One region of the Cetobacterium somerae genome, then DNA from elsewhere that is predicted to be linked to it. Evidence: riboswitches for the same ligand, from Rfam matches in the RefSeq annotation. Region 1 holds a riboswitch; each other region holds the start of a gene.
What was found. A riboswitch is a leader RNA that binds a small molecule or an ion and turns the genes downstream of it on or off. The one in region 1 is predicted to bind cobalamin.
Positions count from the first base shown of each region.

Region 1 (7,818 bases):
TACGATTTTGGATCTGTATCTAAGGGGAAATAACTTTTAATAAAAGATTATTTTTTAATAGGATTCTTTTGTTGAGGGTCACTTAGGTACAAAACTGTACTTGAGTGACCCTCTTTTATTTTTATTAAAAATTTGGGAGGAGTATAAAATGATAGGAGTAGAAACGTTTATTACATTTGGAGCATATTTATTATTTTTAATAGGAGTAGGAGTTTATTTTTATGGAAAAACCTCCAGTTCTGAGGACTATTTAATAGGTGGAAGAGGAGTAGGGAGTTGGGTAACTGCGCTATCAGCACAAGCTAGTGATATGAGTGGATGGTTATTAATGGGATTACCAGGAGCAGTATATCTTTCAGGATTTGGACAAATTTGGGTTGTAATAGGTTTAACAGCGGGAACATATTTAAATTGGAAATTTATAGCACCAAAACTTAGAGTTGAAACTGAAATAGAAGACACCTTAACTTTACCAACATTTTTAGAAAAGAAATTAAAAGATGATAAAGGAACAATAAGAAAGGTTCTAGCTTTAGGAACACTATTTTTCTTTACAATTTATTCATCATCTGGTTTGGTTGCAGCAGGAAAATTATTTGAATCAATACTTGGAATAGATTATAAAGTTGCCGTAGTAATAGGTGCAGTAACAATAGTTGTGTATACGTTTATGGGAGGGTATTTAGCTTCTTGTTGGACAGATTTTTTTCAAGGTGGGTTGATGTTTTTAGCTATAATAGCTGTTCCATTAGCAGCATATTATAAAATTGGAGATATTGAGACAGTTAGACAAGGAATTGAATTAAAAGGTATTTCATTAGATATATTTAAACAAAATGGAGAAAGTATAGGAATATTAGGAATATTATCTTCTTTAGCTTGGGGTCTAGGATATTTTGGACAACCTCATATTTTAGTTAGATTTATGAGTATAAGTGATGTAAAAGAATTAAAAAAATCTAGAAGAATAGCTATGATATGGGTAATTATCTCTTTAATTGGAGCAATAGCAATTGGACTTTTAGGAATACCACTTTTTAAAAATGTTGCAGAGTTAGGAGGAGATGCAGAAAAAATATTTATCTATATGATAAAAGAGTTGTTTAATCCTTGGGTAGCAGGAATTTTATTAGCTGCAATATTATCAGCAATAATGTCAACGATAGATTCGCAATTATTAGTTTCATCAACTACTTTAACAGAAGATTTTTATAAATATATGAAAAAAGATGTTTCTGATAAAGAGATTATGTGGGTTGGAAGATTGTGTGTTGTTGTAATAGCTTTACTAGCCTTAGTATTTGCATTAAATCAAAATGCTAAAGTACTATCATTGGTAGCTTATGCCTGGGGAGGTTTTGGGACAATATTTGGACCAGCAATAATATCAGTACTTTATTTTAAAAATGTAAATAGTAAAAGTGTTTTATCAGGAATTTTAGTTGGAATGTTTGTATTTTTAATGTGGAAAGTTTTAGGATTAGATAGTTATATGTATGAGTTATTACCAGGATTTTTCAGTAATTTAATAACAGTTTACATAGTGGAGAAAGTAGTTTTTAAAAATGTAGTTGAAGCTTAAAAAAAGGTGCAAAGTTATTTTGCACCTTTTTCTAAATTAAGTAAATGGGATTTTATAGATAATCCATAGGCATATCCAGTAAGTTTACCATTAGAACCAATTACTCTATGGCAAGGAATAACTATAGGAATGGGATTTTTATTGTTTGCTAATCCAACAGCTCTACATGCCTTGGGATTGCCAATAGCAATTGCAATATCCTTATAAGTTTTAACTTCTCCATAAGGAATATTAAGTAATGCTTTCCAAACAGATTTTTGAAACTCTGTTCCAATAGGATTTATTTTAAATGTAAATTTTTTTCTCTTGCCTTTTAGAAATTCATCAATCTCTTTAAAGGACTCTTCTAAAAGTTTTGTAAGTTTAAAAGTTCTGTTTGAAGTAGGTTTGTTAAGGTCAATTTTAACAATTTCATTATTTAATTCTTCAATTTTAAGTAAGCCAAATGGAGTGTCAAAAATATAAAAATAACCTGGGATAATATTTTTCATAAACTCTCCTTAAAAAATTTTATCTAAATTGTACTTAAAAAATATAAATAAATCAAGGTTAATTTAAAATATATTTTGTTCGCTTATTGTTTAAAACTTTTAAAAATGAAGTGATTATAGTATAATAAGATGTTATGGTTTTTATAAATTAAAAGGGAATTAAGTGAAAAGCTTAAACGGTCACGCCACTGTAAAATGGACAAAAATAGATAAGCCACTGGGAAACTGGGAAGGACTATTGGAGGAGGAAGTTGAGTCAGGATACCTGCCATAAAAATAAACTGCGAGTGACAGAATGGGAGGATTAAATTAAATGAAAAAAAGATTTTATATTGCAGGATTAATTCTTGTATCTAGTTTAGCAACGGGACAAGACAAAGTTGTGAAGTTAGAAGAAAGTGTTATAACAAGTGAAAATACAGAGACAACAATAGCAGATATACCAAAAAATATAACTGTATTGACAGGAGAAGAGATAACACAAAGGGGAGCAAAAACAGTAGCAGAAGCTTTAAAATTAGTATCAAGTGTTATTGTAAAAGAGATGGGTGGAGCTGATGCAGCTTTTGATATAAGAGGTCAAGGGCCTACAGCAAAATCAAATGTTATAGTATTAGTTGATGGAGCACCAATTAACTCAATTGATTTATCAGGGTATCAGACAAGTAACATTCCAGTAGATAATATTGAAAGAATTGAAGTAATACCTTCTGGAGGCTCAGTTTTATACGGAGATGGAGCAGTTGGAGGGACAATAAATATAGTAACAAAAGCACCTGAAAATAAAAAAAATTATGGAAGTTTAAATAGTGAGATAGGATCTTATGGATTAAAAAAACAACAAATTACATATGGAACTAAAATAGGAGAAAAGCTTTTAGTTGAAGTAGATTATTTAAAAAGAGAAAAAGATGGTTATAGAGATTATTCTAAAGATAATTTAGAAAGTTTTGGATTTAGAAGTAGATATAAACTTAATGATGGAGAGTTAAAATTTAAATATAATTATTCTAAAAATGAATTTAAAGCTCCTGGATGGTTATTTGGAAGTGAAGTTAGTGATGATAGAACGCAGTCGAATTCAAAAAGATGGAGGGTTGATGGGAAAACCGAGAAGAATAATTTTATGGGAGACTATTTGTATAATATAAACTCCGATTTAGAATTTAAATTGTTAGGAAGATATGCTCATGAGAATTACTCTTCAAACGGAAGTAATTATAAAACAGAGATAAAATATTTAAAACCCCAATTAAGATACTCATATTTAAATGAGAATTATATTGTATTTGGTGGAGATGTTTATGCTGGTGAAACAAAGAGTTACTCTTCGTATGGAGATTCTAAAGCAGAAAAAAATTCTTTAGGTGGATTTATAGTAAATAGTTATACAATTGACAATTTTAGATTTACTCAAGGATATAGAAGACAAAATATTGAATATAAAGGAAAAAATAAAAATTTTTCAGAGAAAAAGTTTAAAGAGGACGCTATAGAATTAACAGGAAGTTATTTATATTCAGATTCAGGGTCTACGTATATAAGTTATACAAAAGGATTTAGAGCACCTAATACAGATGAAATAAATGTTTGGGATGGAGAGTTTAATACTCAAAAAACAGAAACTTATGAAATTGGAGCAAAGGATTTTGTAGGTAACACGTATATTTCAACATCAGTATTTTATATAGAAACAGAAAATGAAATTTTCTATGGAGTAAATAAAAACGATGAGGTTAATAAAAATAGAAATTTAGATGGAACAAGTAAGAGAAAAGGTATAGAGTTTTCTATGGAGCATTATTTTGATAAATTGACAATATCAGAATCAATAACTTATATGAAAACAGAGTTTAAAGAGAGAAAAGATATTCCAGGTGTTCCAAATATAAAGGGAGTTCTAAATTTTAATTATAAATTTAATGAAAAACTAAGCTTCAATAATTCTTGGGAGTATTATGGAAAAGCTTATGATAACGATGATGAAGCTAATGAAAGAGAAAAAACAGATAGTTATATATTGAGTGGATTAACTTTTATATATGATTTCAAAGATGGATTAGTTATAAATGCAGGAATTAATAATCTATTTAATGAAAAATATTATGATTATGTAGGATATAAAAAACCAAGTGAGCAAGACCCTACATTTGGAAAGACATATTACCCTGCACCAGAAAGAAATTATTATATTGGATTTAAATATAGTTTTTAATAAAAAATGCTCTTTTCAAGATATGAGAAGAGCATTTTTTACATATGTGTTATAATTGAAATATATTTTTATAGAAGAGGTGGGCGAGTGTTAAAAAAGATATTTATGTTAAATATAGTTGTATTTTCAATAGGATATTCAAGAATATTAGTAGATGGAATTGGTCGTAAAGTTGAAATTCCTGAAAAAGTAGAAAGAATAATTTCAACAGTTCCATCAAATACAGAGATAATAGTAGATATGGGATTAGTTAATATTTTAGCTGGAGTAGATATATATTCTGAAAAAATATCTAAAGAATTAGAAGGCAAAGGAATTTTAAATACAGATAGATTAAATGAAGAAAAAATAATGGAATTGATGCCGGATTTAGTTATAACATCCCAACATAATCTCTCTAAAGGAAAAGAGAGTTTAAATATTTTTGATGAGGTTGGAATTCCAGTTTATGTAATGAAAACCCCAAATTCATTAGAAGAAGTTAAAAATTCTATAGATGAAATTGGAAATCTTTTAAATGAGAAAAAAAAGAGTGATAATTTAAAAGATAGTTATGTTCAAGAGTTAGAAAAATTAAGATTACAAAATAAAAAGCAAAAGCGAGTATATTTTGAAATTTTAAATAATCCTATATATACAACAGGAGGAAAAACATTTTTGAATGATGTTATAAAAAATGCCGGTGGAAAAAATATATTTGAAAATCAAGAGGGATGGATTTCACCAACTTTAGAATCTATTATTGAAGAAAATCCTGAATTTATATTTGTAGGTGAGGATAGAAAAGAGGTTGTAGAGGACATAAAGACTAGACCAGAATGGCAAGAGATTGATGCTGTAAAAACTGGAAAAGTATATTTTATAGACGAAGGGATTAATAGACCATCAACAAGAGTTTTAAAATCTTTAAAACAGATGAAGGAAGTGCTTTCAAATGATAAGTTTTAGTTTTATTCCTAAAAATGGAGAGGAAGAAAAATTTTTAAAAGTATATAAAAAATTAAAAAACGAAGGTATAACAGGTATAGAAACAATAATCGGGGATCATTTACCTTTGGAAAGTTATGGAAAGTATCCTGTAAAAGGAGTACATCTATTATATTATCCTACTTGGTTAGAATTTTGGAGAGAGGATATGGAAAAGGTAAAAGAAGATTTTTATGATGATGAAGGGATATTAAATTATTATCGTTCTTTTAATAAAGAGATTTTGTTAGAAACTTTTAAAAAACAATTTGAAGATGCTAAAAAAATTAAAGCAAAGTATTTAGTTTTTCATGTTTCACACGTAAGACCTAAAGATATATTTACATGTAACTTTGATTATACATCTATAGAGGTATTAGATGAAACTTTGAAAATTGTGAATGAAGTTTTTAAAGGAGATGGACCTTTACTACTTTTTGAAAATTTACCATGGCCAGGATTAACTTTAAAAGACTACGAATTAACAAAATATTTTTTTGAAAGAGTAAAGTATGAAAAAAAAGGGTTTTTATTAGATTTCTCTCATATAATATGCACAGAAAAAAATATAAAGAGTTTTAAAGAAGCAGATCGATATATTTTGAATAAAATAAAAGAATTAAAAGAACTAAATAAATTTATATATGGTGTTCATATAAATGGAATAGAATTTAAAAATTATTTTGAAAGAGATTTTTCTAACGAAATAAAAGAATGGTCAAGTGAAGATAGAAATGGAAAATTTAAAATTGAGTGGGAACACATGAAAAATCTTGATCCACATAAGATTTATAGAGGGAATTTAAAATCACTATTAAATGAATTACCCAATTTAAAATATATAAATTTAGAGTTAAATTTTCAGTCCTTAGATTATTTAGAAGAGGTCGTTAGAGAACAATTAAATTATATAAAATAAATTCTTAAAAGATAAAAAATATGATATACTTTATATTATAGAATGTTAAGATTTTCGCGGGAGGACAGATGACACAAGGAAATTTAGATATAGATAAAAATATAGATGAAAAAGCAATAAAAGAGAATGAGAATATAAAAGAAGAGACTCAAGAAGAAGTAGTATCAGATCCTAATAAGTTATATAATATATTAGGAGTAATGTTTGAAACAACAAAAAAAAGATACAGCTTTGAAATTGTAGATGAAGTAGAGTATAAAAAAGGAGATAAAGTAATAGTAGATACTATTAGAGGTAAGGAAATAGGGGTTGTTTATGGTGGACCAATGCAACTTCCTGAAAGAGTGCTGGTATTACCACTTAAACCTGTAATAAAAAAAGCTAGTGAAGAAGAGATTCAAAAGTATGAAGTTCTTCGTCAAGAAGCTAGAGAAGCGTTTAAAGTTTGTAAAGAAAGAATTACTCATCATAAATTACCTATGAAATTAATAGAAACAGAATATACATTTGATAAAACAAAGTTAATATTTTATTTCACAGCAGAGGGAAGAATTGACTTTAGAGATTTAGTAAAAGATCTTGCAAATATATTTAAACTAAGAATAGAGTTAAGACAGATTGGTGTTAGAGATGAAGCAAGAATACTTGGAAATATTGGTGTGTGTGGAAAAGAATTATGTTGTAGAACATTTATAAATAAATTTGATTCAGTATCAATAAAAATGGCTAGAGACCAAGGGTTAGTAATAAATCCTACTAAAATATCAGGTGTATGTGGAAGGTTACTTTGCTGTATAAATTATGAATATAAGCAATATGAAGAGGCTTTAAGAGTTTATCCTGCTGTAAATCAGCTTGTTAAAACTCAAAAAGGAGAGGGAAAAGTAACGAGTATAAGTCCGTTAAATGGATTTTTATATGTAGATGTTGAAGGAAAAGGAATTATGAAGGTTCTTATTGATGAGATAAAATTTAATAAAAAAGAAGCAAAGAAATTACAGAATGTTTTATCAACAGAAGAGCTACAGCATAAGGTTTTAGAAAAGGAGTAATAAAAGAAAATGATTTTTGAAAATGAAGATATAGCTAATATTTGTGAAGGATACACTTTAATTCAAAAAAAAGAAGGATTTAGATTTGGAACTGATGCGGTTTTATTAGCTAATTTTTTCAATGGAAAGAAAAATTCTAAAATATTAGAAATTGGAACAGGAAATGGTATAATTCCAGTATTGTTATGTGCTAAAGATAAAATATCTAAAATAAAAGCGGTAGAGATTCAAAAAGAAATTGCAGATTTAGCAATTAGAAATGTTAAAAGAAATGGATTAGAGGATAGAATAGAAGTTGTTAATATGGATATAAAAAATATCCAAGAAGGAAATACATATGATTATATAATTTCAAATCCACCATATATGGTTTTAGATGGAAAAGAAATTAATGATAAAGATATAAAAAGTATAGCAAGACATGAAATAAAGCTTAACTTGAAAGAGTTTATAGCAAATGCTAAAAGATTATTAAAACCAAGAGGTGAGCTTTTCATGGTACATAAAAGCTATAGATTTTTAGAAATTTCAGAAGAGCTTATAAAAAATGGATTTTCAGTTAAAAGAGTTAAATTTGTTCATTATTCAAAAGA
Region 1 covers NZ_CP092519.1:520,962-528,779, forward strand. The annotation lists gene putP (sodium/proline symporter PutP) at 149-1,582, shown strand; gene MKD34_RS02325 (methylated-DNA--[protein]-cysteine S-methyltransferase) at 1,597-2,073, opposite strand; cobalamin riboswitch at 2,192-2,360, shown strand; gene MKD34_RS02330 (TonB-dependent receptor) at 2,387-4,288, shown strand; gene MKD34_RS02335 (ABC transporter substrate-binding protein) at 4,376-5,236, shown strand; gene MKD34_RS02340 (apurinic/apyrimidinic endonuclease family protein) at 5,223-6,173, shown strand; gene MKD34_RS02345 (PSP1 domain-containing protein) at 6,242-7,225, shown strand; gene MKD34_RS02350 (tRNA1(Val) (adenine(37)-N6)-methyltransferase) at 7,235-7,818, shown strand, end outside.

Region 2 (7,818 bases), on a different replicon from region 1:
AGGAGAGAATGGAAGTTCTAAGGGTTCTTTTGTTCGTGAAAATCTTTTTGAAGGGGTGGATGTTGCAATGATAATACATCCAGGAAGCGAGCATTCAATAACAAAGAAGAGTTTAGCAGTAAATCCTTTGGATTTTGAATTCTTTGGGCAATCATCTCATGCTGCAGGTTCTCCTGAAAATGGTAAAAATGCTTTAGATGCATTACTACATTTTTTCAACGGAATTGCAACCCTTAGACAACATGTTAAATCAGACGTAAAAATTCATGGAATAATAACTCATGGAGGAGATGCGCCAAATATAATTCCAGATTACACTAAGGCTAGATTTTACATTAGATCTTCGACAAAAGAGGGGTGTGATGAAGTTACAGAAAAAGTAGAAGCTATAGCTCACGGTGCAGCACTTATGACAGGATGTAGAGCAAAGGTCTCAAGTTTCCAAAATAGAGTTGATAATCTTATACCAACGAGATATTTTGATGAACTTTATGTAGAAACTATGAAAAAATTAGGAGTAGAAGTTTCTATAGATTCAAAAAAAGGGATGGGATCAACTGATGTGGGGAATGTGAGTCAGATAATACCAACAATTCATCCAAATATAAAAATTTGTGATTATAGTGTTTTTGGTCATACTCATGAATTTGCAAAGGCTGCCGGATCTATTAAAGGAGATGAGGCTGTAATATTGGGAGGAAAAGCTTTGGCTTTACTAGGATTGGATTTAATTTTAAATAAAGAAAAACTAGAGAATATAAAAGAAGATTTTTTATCAAGATAAAATAAAAATTAAAAAGGGATATTATTATTTTAATAATATCCCTAAAATTTTAAGGTAAAAAACTTCTTAGATAATCAATATAAGCTTTTTTAGCCAAATTTCTAATATAATATGTATATGTAGGATATGCTTGCACAGAATTCATAACCTTATAAAATTTTACTTTATTTCCAATCATTAGTTGTAAAAAACCAATAATTTCACCAGCTCGTTCACCAATACAAGTAGCACCGACAATATTAAATCTATTATCACAAATAATTTTTAGAAAAAATGCTTTTTCAAATGTAATTAAACTTCTCTCATTATTCAAATCTAGAGAATATATATATGTTTTTTTATATTTTTTGTGAGCATCCTCCTCATTTAAACCAACTTTAGAAACTTCAATATCTCCAAAAAGTGTCCAAGGAATAAATGAATAATCTATCTTTTTCATAATATATGGGAAAAGAATATTTCTTACAACAATTTCTCCTTGGTAACCAGCCACATGTGAAAATTTGAAAGAAGAGGCTATATCACCAATTGCAAATATATTTTTTTCAGATGTTCTCATAAATTCATCTACAGAAATTCCTTTTGCATCATACTTAATTTTAGTGTTATCTAAATTAAGATTCTGTATATTTGGAGTTCTACCAGCAGAGATAAATATTTTTTCACTTAAAAAATCACCATTATTAGTTTTTATTAGAATATTATTATCTATATTTTCAATTTCCATAGATGTGCAATTTAATATTAAATTTATTCCTGCTTCTTTTAATTTATTAAGATAAAAATCTCTCACTTCAGCTTCCATCATAGGTAGAAAAATATCGGATTTTTCAAGAATAGTTACATCTATATTTAATTTTTTAAGAGGAAAAGCTAGCTCTAAAGAGATTACTCCTGCGCCAATTAAAGTAATACTTTTATAATCACCTTTTTCATAAAAGAAGTTATGATTTGCTAAGTACTCAACTTTATCTAATCCTTTTATATTAGGAATAAAAGGTGAACTTCCTGTAGAAATAACAATATATTTTCCAACGTACTGTTGTCCATTAACTAAAATAGTATTTTTATCAATAAAAGCTCCTTCACCTTTTATAAAATCTATATTTTTGAAGTTAGAAATATGAGGAAGTTCACTATTGCCAATAGCATGAACATTTTTAAGAGCCATTTCTAGAGCTTCTGTCAAAGTTGAAGCAGTTTTAGATGCTGAGATAAAACTTTTAGATGGAACACATCCACCCCAAGTACATTCTCCACCTAAATGATCTTTTTCAATTAAAAGAACCTTTTTTCCAGCAGAAGCAAGACCAATTGAAGTTGTAAGTCCACCTGCTCCGCCCCCAATTACGATTGTATCATACATATTAACCTCCTCTATTGTTTTAATATAGTATATACTACGAATGTCATATAATTGCAATATTATCTATAAGTTATTTATATATTTTATAAAGTGTGTTATACTATAAGTCTAAGAAAATATTATGGAGGAGAATTTTATGAACGATATATTAATTAAAATTTCAGAAAAATATATAAAAAATTTAAAAAATCAAAGTCCAGAGGATAAAGAGAGCAATATAATATATGGAAAAATACTAAATATTTTAGAAAAAGATCCAACTCTTAATTTATTTGGACTTTTAACAGAGTTAAATAAAGGAAAAACATTTTATGAAAAAAATAAGGTTAGAAATAGAAGAGATAGACTTACAAATTTAGATATTTTAATTAAAAATGCTAATACAATTGTGGATAATCTTTTGGAAGAAGATGATGAAAGTTTAAGAAAAATAGAAAGAAGCTTAAATAGATCTGATATTTATAGAGATAGAATGGTTATGAATATACTTTTAGCAGAGTTTCCATCACCGCAATTTCATGATGTTTATTACACAATAAAAAATGATCAGTGTAAGAAGTTTTTATTAGAAGTTATAGATGAGATAAGAAAAAATAAATAAAAAAAAATCCTTATACGAAATTTGTATAGGGATTTTTTTATTTATTCGTATGTCGCTCTCATAGTAAATTCTCCTGTATATTGACCAGGAGTCTGATCTCTTCTAGGTTGAGCAGTTGCAGCAATACTTAATACTATTTCCCCATTATTAGTTAGAGTAATCATGTTGTTTGTGTGGTTTAAAAAATTACCAGGTGAGTTTGGTGCAGTACAGTTAAAAGTTATATTAAACGAATCACTATTATTACTATTATGAAGTGGCACAGTGAAGCTAGCTCCATCAGAAGATAAGTTTTCGAAAGAAATCTTTACATTTGCATTTTCTTCTCCTTTTACAGTAAAGCTCGAATAAGCATGGCTAGTTGCAGTAGGTAAAATATTACCAAAGTCCAAAGGCCCATTTGATTGAACTGTTAAAGGTTTAATAATAGTTGCAGTTATATTCATTGAACTTTCTACAGCTGAGTTTTCTAAAGATGAATAACTTAAAGATGATATTAATAATAGATTTGAAATTAAAATTTTTTTCATATTCCCTCCCATAAAAATAAAAAAATCCAGTTACACTAAAAAAGTGTAACTGGCTGTCATTTTAAAGACCCTATAGCTTTGCGTCATAAAGTTTCCCTTATTTTGCCACAGTTATTATATTGTACATAAAAATAATATAATAAAATCAATAAAAAGTCAATATTTCTATTATTAATATTAAAAAATAAAAAAAAGCAAGGAAAAATATTTTTTAATGGTAAATATTGATAAATAATAGCGAAAATATATAAAGCTATAAAAGGAGGAGAGCATTATGATTATTGCATTTATAGGTGGAATTATTTTAGGTTTTTTATTTTTTTATAGTTTAAATTTTGGTATTGACGAAAGTAAAAAATTTAAAAATCCTTCATTATTTATTTTTGTGACTTCAATATTAAGAATTTTTCTTCTTTTAGCAGGATTTTATTATTTAGCTCAAAATAGTGGTCACAGATTTTTTGCTGCATTAATCGGAGCAATTTTATCAAGAATTTATATAGTTTATTTTTATAAAAATAAGAAAAAATAATATCAATAAAATATATATAAAAATAAATTAGTATTCTTTTTTTATAAAATGGTTGAAAAAAAAACATGTTAGTGATAATATACCTCTGTAATGGTTCTAAAGATTAAAAGGGAATTAAGTGAAAAACTTAAACGGTCCCGCCACTGTAAAGAGGACGAAAGTATAGAAACCACTGAATATTTTTATTTGGGAAGGGATACGAGTAGGATGAATCTAAGTCAGGAGACCTGCCATTATAAAATCTGCGAGGACGGAGAAGAGGAGACTCTTTTTCCAAATTAAATTATATTTGGGAGGATATTTTTATGAAAAAATTATTATTATCATTATTTTGTTTATCTACTGCTTTATTATTAGCTCATGGAGAAGAAGCTTTTGAAGATGCTGAGTTTTATACTGGTGGGAAAAGTGCAGTTGTCATGACACACTTTGGAACAACTCATTCAGACACTAGAGCTAAAACTATTGATGCAATTAACCAAAAAGCTATAAAAGCTTTTGATGGAAAAGCAGATGTATTTGAAGCATATACATCTAGAATTGTTACTAAGAGAGTGGCAGCAAATGAGGGAATAAAAAAATATAGTCCAAGCGAAGTTTTAGCATCTCTAAAAAAACAAGGATATAAGAATGTAATTATTCAACCAACAAATGTAATTGATGGTGTAGAAATGGAATCAATAAAAAAAGAAGCTCAATTTCATACAAAAGATTTTAATAATTTAAGAGTTGGAGATGCTTTATTAAGTGATCCTCATCATTATAAAGATACAATTAATGCTGTTATGAAGACAGTAGGACCTTTAAATAAAAAAGAAGCTGTAGTTTTAGTAGGACACGGAACATATAATTCAGCAACATCAGCTTATGCAATGTTTGATTATATGGCTAAAGATATGGAGAAACCAATTTATGTTGGAACTGTTGAAGGATATCCAACTTTTGAAACTGTAGTAAAACAACTTAAAAAGGATAAGAAAAAAGAGATTGTTTTGATGCCAATGATGTTTGTTGCGGGAGACCATGCTAAAAATGATATCGCAGGAGAATGGAAAGAAAATTTAGAAAAGGCAGGATTTAAAGTTAAGGTTAAACTTATTCCTCTTGGTGAAATTCCTGAAATTCAAGATATGTTTGTTGGAAATGCAAAGTTTCTTGAAAAACATAAAAGTATAGATATCATAGATAAAAAAGCAGGATACGCAAAAAGTAAAGATTTATAAAAAATGAGCTCCATCTCTATGATTTTGAGATGGAGCTTTTTTATTTATTAAAAACTCTTCTAAAAAATCTTATAAATTCTGAAAAAACTATTATTGATAAACTAAAAGATATAATTTTTAAATATTCTATATAATTTAAATAATTTAAAGAGAAAAAACTTCTTAAAAATATAGATATAAAAATTTGAATAATGATAGTACTTATAACAATTATATTAAGAACTTTATTATTAAAAAAACTTTTTAGTATAGAGTTTTTTCCAATACTTTTGCAATTATAAACATTAAATATAACTAAAAATATAAAAAGGTTAAAAATATATGTAGGTGTCATTTCTTTATTGATATGAAAAACCCTTATAAAAAAAATCATAGATAAAACCATAAATGTAGAATTTATAAAGATATTAATCCATAGATCAGTGGTCACAATACTTTTGCTTTTATCTCTTGGGAATTCAGTCATGATATATTTTCTAGTTTTTTCAAAACTTAGTGAGATTGCAAGAGGACCATCCATCATAATATTAATCCATAGAATTTGAATAGGCTTTAAAGGTGTACCCCAATCCAAAAGTTCAAACATTAAAATAAGAAATAAAGCGGAAACATTTACTATTTGTTGAAATTGAATAAATTTTTGAAAATTTTCGTAAAGACCTCTTCCGGACTCGATAGCTTTAACTATAGTAGCAAAAGAATCATTAAGAAGAATTATATCAGCAGTTTCTTTAGAAACTTCAGTTCCCGTTATTCCCATAGCAATACCCACTTCTGCCCTTTTAAGTGAAGGAGCATCATTTATTCCATCTCCAGTAACAGCAACAGATTTACCCATTTCCATAAGAGTATTAACTATTCTAAGTTTAGTTAAAGGGTTACTTCTTCCAATAACAGAAATATGTTGCAATTTCCCTCTTAGTTCGTAGTCATTCATAGAATCTATATCTTTTGCCTCAAGAATAAGTGAATCAGATTTGATTAAACCCAACTCATTAGCTATTGTAGTAGCAGTTAAGGTGTTGTCACCTGTAAGAATTTTAACATCAATACCGGCTCTTTGACATGTGGTAATAGCATCAAAAACCTCTTTTCTAATAGGATCTGAAATTGAAGCAAAACCGTCGTAGATACAATCTTTCATAAGATCATTTTCAAAATCTCTCCATTTTTCTTCTTTTGATAAGTTTTTATGAGCAAAGGCAATAATTCTTCTTCCAATTCGTTGTTCAGCTTGAATTGCTTGAAGTTGATTTTGTTTTTCAAATTCAGAGATTTTGCAAACTTCAAATATTTTTTCAGGAGCTCCTTTAATAAAAAATATGTAATTATTTAAAGTTGAGGTTGATATAATACTACCCATACTTTTTTTTGTAGAGTTAAATGGGTATTGAAAAAGAAGTTTTTCCTCTTTTATTATAAATTTTTCTTTTAAATTTGAGTAATAATTTAGAAGAGCAATTTCAGTAGGATTTCCTATAAATTTTTTAGTTGAATTTTTATCTTGGGAGAAGGCTGAGCTATTATTAAAGAAAATATTTTTTACTAACATATCTTCATTTAAGTTTTCAATTTTAATGACACTCATTTTATTTTCAGTCAATGTTCCTGTTTTATCAGAACAAATAACATCAATAGCCCCAATAGATTCACAAACAGCTAATTTTTTAACTAAGGCATTTTCTTTAGAAAGACGGATTGCTCCTAGAGCTAAAGTTGCAGCAATCATAGTAGGGAGCCCTTCTGGAATAGTAGAAACAATAAGTACAATGCAGATAGTTATAGCTTGTGCAATATTTGGTAAATTTAATTGGCTATCAATATAGTAGTTAAATATTTTAAGACAAAAGACAATAATAGCGATTCCAATTCCGGCAATAGCAATTTTTTTGCCCAAATTTCCTAATTCTTTTTGCAATGGAGTCAGAATGTTATATTCGATTTGCACAGATGTAGATATTTTTCCAATTTCAGTATTATCTCCAATAGCAGTTACTAGAATTTTAGCATGACCTGAAACTACAAAGGTTCCGGAATAAACCATATTAAGTCTTTCACCAAGAGAATAATTATCTCCTTGTAGAGGTTCTTGAATTTTTCTAGAAGCTTGACTTTCTCCTGTCAATAGAGACTCGTCAATTTCTAAGTCATTATTTTCAATTATTCTTCCATCAGCAGGAATTTTATCTCCTGTAGATATAAAAATAATATCTCCTGGAAAAATATCTTCGATAGGGATTTCATAAATTATATTTTCTCTCATAACTTTAATATTTCTTTTATCTCCAATTTCTTTTAAAGCAAGAAAGGCGTCTTGGGATCTTTTCTCCATGAAAACAGTTACTAAAGTTGCTAAAAGAACTGAAAAGGTTATTCCAATAGTTTGTCCCCAATCTGGAGTCTGATGTTGTTCAATAGACATTATATTTATTATGATTGTCAAAAAAATAGCTATTATTAAAACTTTAACCATAGGTTCTGAAATAGCTACTAAAACCCTTGAAAGAAAAGTTTTTTCAGGAGCCTTAGTTAATAAATTTTTAGCTCCACGATGAATCCAATTTTTAACTTTATAAGATGTTAATCCAGTTTCGCTACTATCAAAAATTTTATAGATTTCTTTTAAATTTTTTTTATAAAACTTATTATCATTTAAGCTATCCATAAATTTACCTTCCTTTCATAAATGCTAATCTTTTTAGTTTTTACAAGTTTTTTTTTAATTTCTTTTTAATTTAAGAAGAAATTTGACAATTGATATGTAGAATAAATATAATAATAA
Region 2 covers NZ_CP092522.1:118,448-126,265, reverse strand. The annotation lists gene MKD34_RS13825 (M20 family metallopeptidase) at 1-784, shown strand, start outside; gene MKD34_RS13820 (dihydrolipoyl dehydrogenase family protein) at 834-2,150, opposite strand; gene MKD34_RS13815 (hypothetical protein) at 2,287-2,751, shown strand; gene MKD34_RS13810 (hypothetical protein) at 2,793-3,281, opposite strand; cyclic di-GMP riboswitch class I at 3,323-3,398, opposite strand; gene MKD34_RS13805 (ATP synthase subunit I) at 3,556-3,813, shown strand; cobalamin riboswitch at 3,888-4,062, shown strand; gene MKD34_RS13800 (sirohydrochlorin cobaltochelatase) at 4,119-5,036, shown strand; gene MKD34_RS13795 (calcium-translocating P-type ATPase, PMCA-type) at 5,077-7,701, opposite strand.
Region 2: linked by a shared signal. The riboswitch ahead of MKD34_RS13800 (sirohydrochlorin cobaltochelatase) and the one ahead of MKD34_RS02330 (TonB-dependent receptor) in region 1 are both predicted to bind cobalamin.

Region 3 (7,818 bases), on a different replicon from region 1:
ATATAGATATATGAATCCTTTTGTTAACGAAAACACCTTAGCTATTTTTGTAAGCCAATCTGGTGAAACCTTAGATACACTTGCTGCTTTAAAAGAAGCAAAATCTAGAGGTGCAAAAACATTAGCTATTACTAACGTTGTTGGTTCAACTATTTCAAGAGAAGCTCATAATACAATTTATACTATGGCTGGCCCTGAAATTGCAGTTGCTTCTACTAAAGCTTATACAACACAAGTGACTATTTTTCAATTATTAGCTATATATTTAGCTGAGAAAAAAGGAAGATTAGCTAAAGAAAAAGCAGAAAAGTTAATATCTTCTTTATATAGTATTCCAGAAAAAATCAAAACTACTTTAGATAATACCGAAATTATCAAAAGTGTTGCAAACTTCATGAAAGATAAGCATAATGGTTTTTATATTGGAAGAGGTGTGGATTTTGCTACAGCTCTAGAAGGATCATTAAAAATGAAAGAGATTACATATATTCATACTGAAGCCTTTCCTGCTGGAGAGTTAAAGCACGGTTCAATAGCTTTAATAGAACCGGGAACACCCGTTGTAGTTATTGGAATGCAGTCAAATCTTTTAGAAAAAACAATATCAAATATAAAAGAGCTTAAAGCTAGAGGTGCACATATTATAACTATTGCAAGAAAATCTTGTGAAGAAGCTATTAATGTTTCTGATGAGTTTATCGGCGTAGAAGATATTGAAGATGTTTTCTCTGTTTTATTAGCTATTATTCCATTACAACTTTTATCATACTTCACATCAGTAGATAAAGGTATCGATGTAGATAAACCTAGAAATCTAGCAAAATCAGTAACTGTTGAATAATTCAAAAAGAGCCTATCGGCTCTTTTTTTTATACTTATTAAGTAGAATTTAACATTTTTTCATGTTATAATATTTTTACTTTAGGAGGTTATATATGAATGATAGATTAAAAGGTACAATTTGGATGTGTATCTCTGCTTTAGGGATGGCACTAATGGGAGCTACAGTTAAATTTATTGGTAGCGATATCTCGACTTTTGAAAAACTTTTTTTTAGAAATCTTATTGGTGTAGTTATGTTACTTTTTACAATGAGAGGACAAAATATAAATATTTGGGGAAGTAGTAATAAAAGTAGATTATTTATGGTTTACAGATGTGTTATCGGGTTAACTGGTGCAGTTTTATATTTTTATTGTATAAACAAACTTTATTTAGCTGATTCAGCTTTATTAAATAAACTTTCACCATTCTTTGTAACTATTTTTGCTACATTATTTCTAAAAGAAAAACTTGAAAGGCATCAAATCCCAATTTTAATCGTTGTATTATTTGGAGCTCTTCTTGTTATCAAACCTAAATTTAGTTTTGAAATGCTTCCAGCTCTAGCAGGATTCTTGTCAGCTATTTTTGCTGGTGGTGCCTATACTTTAGTTAGATATCTTAGAACTATGGAAGAACCATCAACTTTAGTTTTATGGTTTTCAGCTTTTTCTATGGTTGGAATGATTCCACCTATGTTAATCCAAGGGTTCGTTATTCCTAGTGGGGTTCAATTATTTTATCTTATTTTAACTGGTATTTTCGCAACTGTTGGACAAATCGGTTTAGCATACGCTTATAAATATGCTTTAGCTAGTGAAGTTTCTATATACCAGTACTTAAGTATTATATTTTCAGCTATAATCGGTTTTATTTTTTGGAAAGAAATTCCAGATACTTTAAGTCTGATTGGTGGATTAATAATTATTGGAGCAGCTATTTTTAACTACAGATTATCAAAAAAGTGATTGCGATAGCAATCACTTTTTTATCTCTTCTATCACACTGTTTAACTTAACATTTTGTTTATTTTTATATTTCTTATACTCTTCTATCACCTTATCATCTATAAAATAATATCTTTCATCATTTAGCTGATAACTTTTTAAAGGATATTTTTCTATTCTAACATCTTTTTTTTCTATTCTTATAACTGTTGAACAACCCTTTTTACAAGGTTCTAAAGGAGAGCAAGTTTTAAAACAATCATCTTTTTCATAGATTTTATATGATATATATCTACAACATATCGGCCTTAATTTATATATCAAACATTTTCCTAGTTCTTTATCGTGAAAATAGCAAATATTTTCCTCTAATTTATTTTTTAATATTTTTTCTCTTATCTCATTATTTTTCTTTAAAAACTCTATTATCTCTTTCTTTTCATCTAAAGATATTAATGAATAATCCCAATTACAGCAACCACATGAATTAGAAGTTTGATTACATAACCTTTCCCCATTCAACTGCACTATTTTATTTTTTGCATCTTCCAATATTTCTCTTAATATTTTCATATTTTCTTCCTTTTAAAATTTATATAGAGCTCCTACAGTAAAAGTCCTTCCAGGAGCAGGTAAGTGCTGTTGAACTACATATGTAGAATCTCCAGAAAAATCTCCCCAAGCTCCAACGTATCTATCATATTTTTTATCAAACAAATTGTCTACTCTAGCAGTTAAAGTAAGCCCATTTTCAAATTGATAACTAGTAGATAAATCTACTGTTATATATGAGTCTACTTTCTCATCATATTTTTCAAGTGAACTTTCATCTCCACTCTCTGGTAATGTTCCAACCTTATATTTTAGTGCATCCAAAACAGTATAAGAACCATGGTAAAGAGCATCTACACTAGCCGAGAATTTAGGCGTAAAGTTATAAGTTGTTCCTGCAGTAACCTTCCAATTAGGAACGCTTGGAATCGGTTCACCTTTTGTAGGTCCATCTTTTAATTCATGGTGAATATATGAAATTCCTGTTCTAAGAGTAAGATTTCCTATGTAATGCTCTGCAACTATATCCGTACCATATTTATCAACTTTACCTAAATTTCCAGTTATACTCTTATCCCAATCTTCAATATTTGTAGGGATTTTAGAATACATATAATTGTCAATTTTATTATAATATACAGATGCTGAAAGATAAGTGTTTCCAACAAAATCTTTTATACCTATTTCTATATTATCACTTGTTTGTGATTTTCTATTGTATTCATAAACTCCTTGTAAAATAGGCTCATAGCTTCCCATTTCAGTGGCACTTGGGGTTCTAAATCCTCGTGTATAATTTATATATGTCGATCCTGTATCTGAATATAAATAGTTTATTGCAAATTCTAATCCTGTATTATTAAACTTTTTACTTTCCATGTCATAATATTTAGAAGGGTCATTAACATCCTTTAACTTTTGTAAATAATAATCATAATCAGTATATTCTTTTCTTATTCCTTGAATAAATTGAAATTTATTGTATTCTATCTTATTCATTAAAAAGATTCCGTAAGCTTCTTTTTTAGCTTCTCTTCCATCTTTATAAGTTTTTAAATTTGCCATAGAATCCTTTTCTCTATGATGTGAGTAGTCTGCTCCAAAAATAAGATAATTATTTTCTAAATATTTATATTTTAATTGAGATTTAACATATTCTTTTCTTTCTTTATATCTATTACTGTTATAAAAACCTCCTGAATAAGGAGAATAATCGTTATGTAAATAATTAATATAAGTTACAGATTCTAAACTATCTGAAACTTCTGCTCTATATTTTAAGTAAAAATCATTTAATTCATATTTACTTTTTGAAAATTTTGATGCATATTTAATATTTTCATCAAATATATATTGAGGTATTGTTCCTCCTAAGTGAGTCTCAGATTTTGCATGACTATATTTAAACTCTATATCACCATTATCTAAAAGATATTTTCCTGTATAGTCAAAAGAGTATTTATCAACTTTTTCTTTAGTTCCATCAGATAATTTTCTTCCTGATCCGTGAGAATTATACTTACTAAATGAAATCTCATTTAGAAAATTATTACCAATTTTAGTTCCATAGGTTATATTTTCTGAAAATAACCCGTGACTTCCAGCATTAAAATTTATAGAACCGTAGTTTTGTCTATCCTCAACTGTTTTTGTAGTAATATTAATGATACCTCCAACAGAACCATCACCATATAAAACTGCTCCACCACTTGGAATAACTTCAATTCTTTCAATTCTTTCAACAGGAATTTGAGAAAGATTATAGCTATCAGAACTTCCTAAACCTGTTCTATTTATAGGAACACCATCTATTGTAACAATAATATTTTTATTAGCGTACATTGGGTTTTGTCCTCTTAAATCAAATCTTATTTCACCACCCGCATATTCTCTAGCAAATAACCCAGGCACGTCTCTTAAAACTTGAACTAAATTTGTTGAACCGCTTTTTTCAATTTCCTCTGCTGTTATAATAGAAATATTTGTGGGAGTATCTCTAACTGTTGTTTCAAAGTTTTGAGTTGTAATAACTGTATCTTCTAATTTTACAAAGCTTTTGTTTTCTCCACCTTTTGCTATACCAGATACAATAAGTAAAGATAGTAATAATAATTTTTTGTTCATATTTCCCTCCAATTACTCTTTTAAAATAAAAAAATCTAATAAAAAACCAAAGACTTCTTAAACTTTAGCTTTTATTAGAAATTAGGAGTTTTTATTTAATTACAAAAAATCATGTCATAAAATATACTCTTATTTCTTATTTTTCCCCCATGAAAAATAAAAAACTAAATTTTAAATAAGTCTCCTGACTCAGTTTCATCCTACTCCTAATCCTTCCCAGATTTTATAATCCAGTGGTTCTATCAGTTTCGTCCACAATACAGTAGCTTGGGGCTGCGTGGGATTCTCACCCATCTTCCTTTATTAAGCCTTTTGGCATTTAAAATACTTTTATAATATAATACTTTAAATTTATTTTGTCAATTATTTGAATACAACATTTATTATTTGAATATATTTTTTTATTTTGACTTCTTTTTTATATTATAAAAAAAAGAAGTAGAACATCTACTTCTTCTCTAATTATAATACTTTTCTAACTTGCCAAAAATGATTGTTCCAATAACTATCCATCTCAGAAATTACAACACCCTTTGATGTTGAGGCATGCATAAATTTATTATTACCTAAATAAACTCCAACATGATGGGTTTTTCTCCATCCAATTTTAAAAAATACTAAATCGCCAACCTCCCAATAATTAGTTTTTTTTATTTTCTCTCCCTCTTGGGCCATATTTTTAGTTGTTCTTGGCAATTTTTTTGAAAACTTTTCTTTATAAAGATGCTGCATTAAGGCTGAACAATCCACCCCGCTTTTAGTTGTACCTCCTAGCCTATATCTAGTCCCTTTCCAACTTTTATAAAAAGCGGTTATTTTAGCAGTTCTTTCATTTCTTTCTCTTTCACTAATCCTAGCTGATGAACATCCTGTGAATATAATTAAAACGAACAAAAGTAATATTTTCAAAAGAAATCTATTATTTTTTAACAAAATTTAATTTTACTCCTGAATTTGTAAGTAGTATAATTCCATCTTTTGTTACCTCAATCTCTTTTGAATCTTTAAGATTTTTTAAATACTCTTGCTCTTGTATCATTAAATTTTCAGGTCCCATCATTCTAGTAGATCCAGGCTCTTGAATCGAAATTTTATTTCCTTCCAATGTATAGTTTGCAAAATATCTGTTAACACTTGAAGTTCCAGAAACCTTATCTTTCTCAAAATTAATATCAATTTCACTTTCTGGAAGAACACCTTGAAGAATATATGTATTCCCTATAATTTGAGAACTTATATCCTCTTTTTTTCCAAAACATCCTACAAATAACATAGTTGCAATTAAAAATAATAGTAGCTTCTTCATTTTTTCACCTCTTCTTTATTATTATTTCCTATTCTAACATGTCCAGCTTTAATTCTCCATATAAAATTTTAAATTTATTTTATCTATTATTTCATTATTTTTATTTAATATATCATATGTTATTTCTTGACCTTGTTCAAATTTTTCCAACTCATCAATGGAAACAAAAACTTTTCCATTCTCAACTTTAATTTTCATATTTTCAATCAATATTACTCTAGAATTTCCTAAATTATCTATAACCTCTTCAATATTATTAAGTTTTATTTTCAAGTTTTTATAGTTTTTATTTATGCTATTTGAAGATTCGACTTCATAATATTTATTATTTTTTTCTGAATCACCTATCTGTATTTTATCCTGACTATTATAATTTTTAGTTATTCCTATGATTTTAAAAATCTTCTTTTCACCACTTAAAATAACTATTTTATCTATCAACGTATTTTTTTTATTTTTATAAGCTATACTCAAAATATCTCCTGAAATTTTGTAAGTCTTATTATAATTTAAATCTTTTGGTAGCTCTAATCCTATGAAAATTTCCTTTGAATTTTTAAATATATTACCATAATCTAACTCCTCAAGAAAAATCCCTGGATATTTTTCTATCAAAGGGACAACTTTAATAGTATTTCTATAATAGTTCGTATCTTGATTATCTCCCTCTATTACTCCTTCTGGCTTTAAAATCAATCTTAATCCATCTAATTTATTTTCACTTTTTGTTATTTCCAAATTATAATCATTTAATTGTATTTTTTTAACTATCAAATATTTTTTTCCATACTCTTGTTTTTTCAAAATTGGATTTTTATAATCAAAATCTAAATATATATCCGAATTGAAATTAGGCATTTCTATCTTCAGAACCTGTGTCTCGATTTTGTCAGGATATTTATATTCTATTTCCAATTCATATTCTTTTTCTTTTAAATCCCATTCATAAATCATCAATTCCATTTTTTGTCTATTTAAACTTTTCCATTTTAACTCTATAATCAAGCCATCTAAATCTATTTTCTCCATTTGAAAAGCATATTTATCCCAAATAACACTTTTTTCTTTTATTATTTCTCCACCTTTTTTAATGATAACTTTCTCTAAATTTTTATTTATTTTCAAATTTTTTCCTAAAATATCTACAGTTGAAAAATATCCAATTGTATTTGGATAGGTTGGAATTGGAATATCAGAAAGAACCAAGTAATGCCCCTTTCCTAATAACGGTTCATTAGATTTATATTTTAAAGTTACTACATTTTTTGCTGCCATTATATTTGTATAAATCAAAAGCAATAGTATTAATATATTTTTCATATTTCCCCCAAATATTTTTTCTATATATACTTCTATTAAATTATACTATATTTTTTTTATTAAAAAAAGAAATGTTGCAAAAAATAAAAAAACTCCTTCTATAAGGAGTTAATAACTTTTTATGGTGCCGCTTATCGGAGTCGAACCAATCACCTACTGATTACAAGTCAGTTGCTCTACCAGATGAGCTAAAGCGGCTTATAAAATGGTGGTGAGAGAAGGATTCGAACCTTCGAAGGCAGAGCCGTCAGATTTACAGTCTGATCCCTTTGGCCGCTCGGGAACCTCACCACTTGTATGGTGCCTGGGGCCGGAATCGAACCGGCACGCTATCAGATAGCTCAGGATTTTAAGTCCTGTGCGTCTACCTATTCCGCCACCCAGGCGTGATTGCTTTCGCTTTCAACAAGATAATAATACCACAATTTAAAGTTTGTGTCAATAACTTTTTTTATTTTTTTTAACAATGTCTGTGTTGCTTTTTAGAAACTTTAATGCTACTATTAGATATGTTTTAAATTTTTATAATTATAGGAGATTTTATGCCAAAAAAACAACTAATTACCGAACATCGTGTTCTTCAACTAGCAACTTTCGCCGGAAAAATAGTTCTTACTAGCGGAGGTGAAGTTTATAGAGTCGAGGATATTATCGCTCGAATCGGTCAACATTTTAATTTGAAAATTGACTGCTTTGCTACATTAACATGTATCATTGTTTCTGGAAAAAATATTGATGATGAAGTTG
Region 3 covers NZ_CP092520.1:535,488-543,305, forward strand. The annotation lists gene glmS (glutamine--fructose-6-phosphate transaminase (isomerizing)) at 1-841, shown strand, start outside; gene MKD34_RS11525 (DMT family transporter) at 936-1,790, shown strand; gene MKD34_RS11530 (YkgJ family cysteine cluster protein) at 1,803-2,342, opposite strand; gene MKD34_RS11535 (TonB-dependent receptor) at 2,355-4,445, opposite strand; cobalamin riboswitch at 4,603-4,783, opposite strand; gene MKD34_RS11540 (C40 family peptidase) at 4,908-5,378, opposite strand; gene MKD34_RS11545 (META domain-containing protein) at 5,365-5,751, opposite strand; gene MKD34_RS11550 (hypothetical protein) at 5,800-7,071, opposite strand; tRNA gene MKD34_RS11555 (tRNA-Thr) at 7,194-7,269, opposite strand; tRNA gene MKD34_RS11560 (tRNA-Tyr) at 7,278-7,362, opposite strand; tRNA gene MKD34_RS11565 (tRNA-Leu) at 7,370-7,457, opposite strand; gene MKD34_RS11570 (threonine/serine exporter family protein) at 7,614-7,818, shown strand, end outside.
Region 3: linked by a shared signal. The riboswitch ahead of MKD34_RS11535 (TonB-dependent receptor) and the one ahead of MKD34_RS02330 (TonB-dependent receptor) in region 1 are both predicted to bind cobalamin.

Region 4 (7,818 bases), 510 kb from region 1:
TGAAGAACTCTTAAGTTTTTATCAATATTATTTGCATAGATATAATCAGTTTTTATTTTATATTCTTTAGATAAATCTGAAATAGTATCTCCTTTTTTAATTACATATTCCATATTTTCTAATACAATTTTTTCTTCTAAGTCAATTGTGCTATCAAGATCTGCTAACTCTTGTCCCTCTTGATCATCCCATTCTTTAGCAATTTTGTTTTCTAATTCTAAATCTTCTAATGTGGATTCTTCTATTGTAGTTTGTGCTAACTTTTCATCTACAACTTCAGTTGAATCTTCTTTATTAAAAGTGATTTCTTTCTCTATACTATTCTCAACAATCTCAGTTTTTTCTATCGCTACTGTTTCTGTTTTAATAATTTGCTCATTTTTTACTAACTCTTTATTTTCAGTTATTTCTTTATTTTTAGCCTCGTTATTTTTTAATGTAAACTCTCTATAAAAAATTGATGTTACTAAAAAGACTAAAATACCTATGACCAATTTTTTCCCTTTTTTCATAACCCACCATTCTTTTCTTTATTTTTAGTATTTTTATAAATTTTTATAAATTTTACCATATTTTTATCTTTTTAGTCTAGCTTTTATTTTTTTTGTATTTTTTCTGAATATAACTAGTTTTTTTCATAAAAAATCTATAAAAAAATGACTATTGGTTTGTTATTTAAAGGATGTTTTATCACTTCTACCTCTATTTGGAATATCTCCTTTATTTTTTCTGATACAATTACCTCTTCTGGTGTCCCTTCGTATTTTATTTCACCATTTTTTATGGCAAAAATATAATCACAATAACGACTTGCTATATTTATATCGTGAATTACTGCAACTACAGTTTTATCAAGACTTTTTACTAAATCCATAATCTGGTATTGATATCTTACATCTAAGTGATTTGTTGGTTCATCTAATAATAGCACTTGACTCTCTTGTGCTATAGATCTAGCTATTAAAACTCTCTGCATCTCCCCTCCAGAAAGTGTTAAGAAACTAGAATCTTTTAAATGTTTCATTCCAACTTTTTCTAAAGCTTCATCAATATCTTGTTCGTAATTTTTTTTTGAAAATAAAGAGCTTTTATTGTACTTTCCCATTTCAACTATTTCTTTAACTGTAAAATCAAAAATAATTTTTTGATTTTGACTTAGAACAGAGATTTTTTTAGATAACTCTTTTACAGAATAATCATTTAATTCTATTCCATCTATATAAATACTATTCTTTTTAGGAGTATAGTTTCTATAAATATTTTTTAAAAGTGTACTCTTACCACAACCATTTTCACCAATTATTCCAATGAATTTCTTTTCTTCTATATTCAATTTTATATTTTTTAAAATATCTCTTGTTTCTATTTTAAAATCTAAATCATCTATTTTTATCACAATTATCCTCCAAAATTATAACTATTTTTTCTTAACATACTCATAAAAAATGGAGCACCTAACATAGATGTTACAACTCCTATTGGAATCTCTTGCGTTTTAAATATCATCCTTGTTAAAGTATCTGTTCCTAATAAAAATAAAGCACCTAAAAGTATTGCGCAAGGAATCAATCTTTTATGATTGCTTCCAACTAATCCTCTGCATATATGAGGAATTACTAATCCTACAAAACCAATTACTCCTGTTGCAGAAACTATAAATCCAGTTAAAAAAGTAGATATAATCACGATAAAAAATCTTAATTTTTTTATATCTACACCTAAAGTTTCAGCTAACTCATCTCCTGCAATTAAAATATTTAACTCTCTATATTTAAATATAACTAGGATTATTGATATTAGTAAAACTAAAAATAATGTCATTAATCCTTCCCATCTAGCTCCAGCTAAACTACCAGAAATCCAAAACATAGCTCCTCTTAATTGAGATTCATTTTTAGCAGTTGTTACTAAAAATGTTGTAACTCCTGAAAATAAAGAGGATACCGCTACACCAATTAAAACAAGTTTTGTACTTGAATACCCTCCATTCCCAGCTAAGTAAAAAACTAGAAAAGCTGTAAAAGTTCCAAAAACAAAAGCACCAACACCTGGAGAAAATGAAATTCCTAAAAGACTTCCTAATACTATTGAGATAACTGCACCTGTACTAGCCCCTGAAGATATACCTAAAATATATGGACTAGCTAACGAGTTTTTAGTTAATGCCTGCATTAAAATTCCAACTAAAGATAGACCTGCTCCTCCTAATAAAGCCAAAATAACTCTAGGAACCCTTAAATTCCAAACAATCATTTCTGTTGATTTCTTCCATTCAATAGAAAAAATATCTTTATTAGATAGTTTATTTACCAATATTTTCCAAACATGGATTGACGATAAAGAAACACTACCTATTGTAACTGCTATCGTTCCTAAAACTATAATTAAAATAAGAGATATTATAATTATATTTCTATCTTTTACTTTCACTTTTTTTCCTCTCTTAATCCATTTGAAATTATTTCAATACCTTTACTTACCTTTATTCCCGGAGATATATAACTCAATGGAATTCTTATAAATTTATTTTTTTTTACAGCCTCTAACTGAGATATTGGAGAATTGTTTTTTAAATACTTTATTTTATTTTCATAACTTACGCTTCCATAGTCTATAACTATAATAGCTTCTGGATTTTCATCTAATACTTTTTCCCATGTTCCAATACCAAAAGAGAAATTTGTATCTTTAAAAATATTTTCTCCACCTGCTATTTCAATCATAGTATTTCCAATTCCATTACCTCCAACTACAAAGGGAGCTGATTCTTGACTATCATATGCAAAAACTTTTATATTATTTTTATTTTTATTTTTCTCTTTAACTTTATTAATATCCTCTTTCATATTTTTTACAACATTTTTAGCATTATCTTTTAGATTAAAAATATCTCCAAACATTAATATATCACTATATATATCTTCAATTTTAGAGCTATCTTGAGATTTTGTAAAAACTACTTCTATTCCATTTTCTTTTAGTTCTTCTACTGTACCTAAGTTTTTAGGTGTTGCTATTGATTTCCATCCTGTTAGAAAATTAGGATTTAAAGAATAAAATTGCTCTTTAGTTGGAGCTCCCTTTGATAAAACTGGTATTTTATTATACTTTTCTCTCAATTCAGGTAGTATTTCATCATCTAAATAAGCTGTTCCTAAAATTTGATTTTCTGCACCTATAGCTAATAACATTTCTGTTGTAAACTGTGATGTTGAAACTGCTCTTACATTCTCTTTAGAAAAATTTAAAGTAGTTATCAGTAAAAATAGTAACAATATTTTTTTCATAATTTCTCCTTTTAATAAAAAGCGGAAGAGTTAAACTCTTCCAATTAATGAGAAGCTTTTCTTCCTTTAGCATACTCAGCTTTTTTCACTAATATATCCTCTGGTTGAGAATTTTCTAGTTTTTTAGCTCTTTCTATAAAAATATTCTGAATAGATTCAATTTCACCTAATCCTTTTAAATTTACCTCTACTTCAAAACCATTCTCTTCTAATGCTTCTTTCCAATCTTCAGCTATATCATTTTTAGCATGGTCTCCAGCTACAAACATAAGTGGCATTAGAGTTACTTTTCTTTTATTATCTCTTTTTAACTCTCTTACTACATTATCTAGCCCTGGATATCCTTCTACTGTTCCAATGTATATAGGTTTTTCTAAGTCTTTTGTAACATAAGCTAACATTGGATAAGCTGACAATGCAGGATGCTCTGTACCATGCCCTATCATCACAACTCCTTCATCCTCTTTTAAAACTCCAACTTCTTTTTCTATTACTTCAATTAACTTAAAATAATCATCTACTTCTGTTAATAATGGAGTTCCAACTCTTATATCTTCAAATTTATCAGAAAACATATCCACTTCTCTTTTTAAAGCTTCCATTTCAGTTCCATTTATTATATATGTTGGTTGAATAATTACATGTTGATATCCTTGCTCTACTAGTTTTTCTAAAATTTGAGTGGTATTTAAATTTTCAATACCTCTTTTTGAAAGTATTCTATTTATAATTCTTGATGTATAAACCTGAAAAAAATCTAATTTATCAAACTCATTTTTTAATTTTTTATTTATTATATCTATTGTTTTTTCTCTCGTGTCTTCATGTGTCGTTCCAAAATGTGCTGCTACAATCGCGCCCTTTTCCATAGTTTTGTAAAAGTTCATCATTAATCTCCCTGTATTATTTTTCTTTATTTTTATTTTAAATTAAAATTTCTCACCAATAAAAAAAACCTCCCTTTTGAAAATACTAAAAGAGAAGTGTAAAAATCTTTACCTTCTCTGTCCTCGCAGAATTCTAAATAATGGCAGGTCTCCTGACTTAGATTCATCCTACTCACAGCCCTTCCCAAGGTTTATATCCTCAGTGGTATTACTGTTTTCATCCTCTATACAGTGGCGGGACCGTTTGAGATTTTCACCCAATTCCCTTTTAATCAAATTGAACCATTACATTTTTTATCTAACTAATATTAACACTTTATAGTACAAATTTCAATCAAATTATCTAAAATTTATAACATTATCATCTATTATTTATATTATTTATATCTAGAACTATTGACTTTTAGTCATAAAAAAAGTTACTATTAATTTAGAAATAAATGTATATTAAGGAGAAATTTTTATGAAAAAAACATCTTTTGGAACTCTTATTTACTATTTAAAAAAGGAAAATAAACTCCTTCTTCTATTTTTAGGTGTGAGATTAGCTATGACTGCTATTGATGTTTACTCACCACTTTTAATTAAAAATTTAATAGATGATGCTCTTCCTTCTAAAAATATTGATTTACTACTAAAATTTTCAATTGTATTAATTATTCTTTATATTTTACGTCTATTTTTTGCTGTTAATTCTCAAGCAAATGGAAAATTAATGGGAAGTAAAATAAAACAAAGTATGAGAAATGACCTATTAAAAAAACTTTTAAACCAACCTAGTGAGTTTTTTAAAAAAAATCAAAGTGGTGATTTAATTTCTAGAGTTATTAATGATTTAGATAGTGTTTCTACTCTTTGTCATAGAGGATTAGAAGATTTTATATTTTCAGTTATAACTATTATTGCTTCTATCTTTATAATGATAGATTTTGATTTAAAACTTTCACTAATTACTTTATTTCCTTTACCACTAACATTGATATTTGTTTATAAGGAAAATAAAAAAATGAAAGCTGGTCATAGAAGTGTTCGAAAAAATTCAGGTTTATTATCTGCTAATCTTCATGATATTTTGAGAACTATCTCTTTTTTAAAAGATAACTATTTAGAAGATTATGCTCAAAAAAGATTTCTTGAAAAAAATGATACTCTTTTAGAAAGTGAAAAGAAGAATATGATTCCATCAAGTTTAATTGTTTCAGGAGTAACTTTTTACTCCAATATAACTCAACTTATAATTATTCTTGCTGGAGGTTATTTATATATAAAAGATGGTGTTACAATGGGAATTATCTTATCTTTTTTACTTCTAGTTGATCGTTTTAGACTTAGAATTATGAGAATGGTTGGACTTGTTGATATCTATCAAAAAGGAATCTCCGGAGTTAATAGATTTACTGAAATTATAAATCTTGACAGTAGAATGGATGGAGATATACCACTAACAGAACCTATCACTTCAATTGAATTTAAAAATATAGGCTTTTCTTATGATGAGAAATCTATTTTACAAAATTTTAATTTAAAAATAGAAAAAGGAGAAAAAATAGCTCTAGTTGGAGAAAGTGGAATTGGTAAAAGTACTACTGCTTCTCTTTTAAAAAGAGCTTTACTTCCTACAAATGGAGAGATTTTAATTAATAATATTCCATTAAATAAAATAACTTTTAAAACATATTTAGAACGACTTGGAATCGTAGACCAAAGTGATTATATTATAAATGGAAGTTTAATTGATAATATTACTCTTGTAAAAGAAAATTGTACTGAAGAGGAATTAAACTTTGCAATTGAAAAATCATATGTTTATGAAATTTTTGACAAATTTCCTCAGGAGGAAAATACTATAATTGGTGAAGGTGGAGTACATGTAAGCTCTGGGCAAAGACAAAAAATTGCTATGGCTAGATTATTCTTAAAAAACCCTGATTTGATTCTTTTAGATGAAGCAACTAATGCCTTAGATATTATCAATGAAAAATCTATTTTAAAAAATATAAAAGAGGAGTATAGTGATAGAATTGTTATTGCAATAACTCATAGACTTAGTATCCTTGAAGATTTTGATAAAATCTATGTCTTAGGAGATGATAATATTGTTGAATCTGGTTCATTTAAAGAACTTTTAAAATTAGAAGGTAAATTCTATAGGTTATATCATGGAATTAGATAAAGTAAAAGCCACCTTCAAGGTGGCTTTTTTTATTATTACTCAATTTCAGAAGAGTTTGCTTCATTTCCTGCTTCTGGATTTTGATAAACTTCATGATTTAAGTTTCCTAAACTCTTATCAACCATTAATGCATTTGTAACTGATCCAATTACGTTTAACATTGTTCTTGGCATATCGATAATAGGATCGATTGCTAAGATTGGGTTAATTAGAGGGAACATAGCTGCTAATCCAGTTCCTGATAAAGCAACTGAAGCTGCCATTGTTGCTGTTCCTGGAATTCCTGCAATTCCTAATGAACTAATTGCCACAACAATTATAGACATTACTATTAATGTTGCATCAATTGGATGTCCACTCATATTTGTAACAAATACAATTGTTAATGCTGGGAATATTCCTGCACAACCTTGCATTCCTGCTGTTGTACCAAAACTTGCAACAAAACTTGCTGTTGATTCGCTAACACCTAGTTTATTAGTTAATGTTGAAATTGTTACTGGTAAACATCCAACACTTGATCTAGATGTAAATGCTAAAATCATTAAAGAGATACTTTTCTTTACATATGTAAATGGATTTAATCCAAAGAATGATACTGCTATCATCTGTATTACAAACATAACTGCTGTTGCTAAGTATAAAACTGCTATGAATTTTCCTACTTCTGCTATTGCTCCAATACCTTTTTGTGCAATTGTGTTTGCTAATAATGGTACTACTGCTAAAGGCATCCATCTAATAATACTCATTGCCATTGATACTATAATTTTTTGAGAAGCATTTATTAAATCAAAGAATGGCTTTACAGTATCCATATATTTCTTTGACATTCTCTTTGCCGCTACTCCAACAACTGCTGAGAATATAACTAAACCAACGATGTTTAACTTAACCATCGCTTCAACTGGGTTTGAAGGAATAAGAGCTTTTAATGTATCAACAATATTGCTAACCTCTCTAATTTTTCTTCCACCCTCTGCTGCTACAGCTTGTACTGCATCAGTCGAAACTTTTCCAACTTCAAATAGATTTCCTAAAAGTAATCCTACACCTACAGAAATTGCAACCATTACTAAAGTAATAATTAAACTTTTCTTTACTAAGTCTCCTAAATTAGCATCCTCTTTCATATTAATAATAACATGAATGATAGATACCATAACTAGTGGAATAACTAACATTCTAATTAAAGAGATAAATCCTCCACCAAGTAAGCTATACCATAATGTTGTCTCTTTTACAAATGTTAATTCCATTGGATTCTCTGGGAATCCAGCTACAAATTGAATTGCTAATCCTAAAATTAAACCAACAACTGTTGCAACCATAACTTTTGCTGAAAAGTTAAATTTTTTCTTCGGTAACATATTTATTAGAAATAAAATTACTAATAATGCTACTAAGAAACCAACAGTTTTCAAATCACTAATCATTAAAAATTGTTCAAAAAATACATTGTTCATTGTTT
Region 4 covers NZ_CP092519.1:13,655-21,472, reverse strand. The annotation lists gene MKD34_RS00095 (M23 family metallopeptidase) at 1-512, opposite strand, end outside; gene MKD34_RS00090 (ABC transporter ATP-binding protein) at 647-1,396, opposite strand; gene MKD34_RS00085 (FecCD family ABC transporter permease) at 1,399-2,430, opposite strand; gene MKD34_RS00080 (ABC transporter substrate-binding protein) at 2,427-3,287, opposite strand; gene MKD34_RS00075 (sirohydrochlorin cobaltochelatase) at 3,332-4,174, opposite strand; cobalamin riboswitch at 4,300-4,476, opposite strand; gene MKD34_RS00070 (ABC transporter ATP-binding protein) at 4,638-6,347, shown strand; gene MKD34_RS00065 (cation:dicarboxylate symporter family transporter) at 6,383-7,813, opposite strand.
Region 4: linked by a shared signal. The riboswitch ahead of MKD34_RS00075 (sirohydrochlorin cobaltochelatase) and the one ahead of MKD34_RS02330 (TonB-dependent receptor) in region 1 are both predicted to bind cobalamin.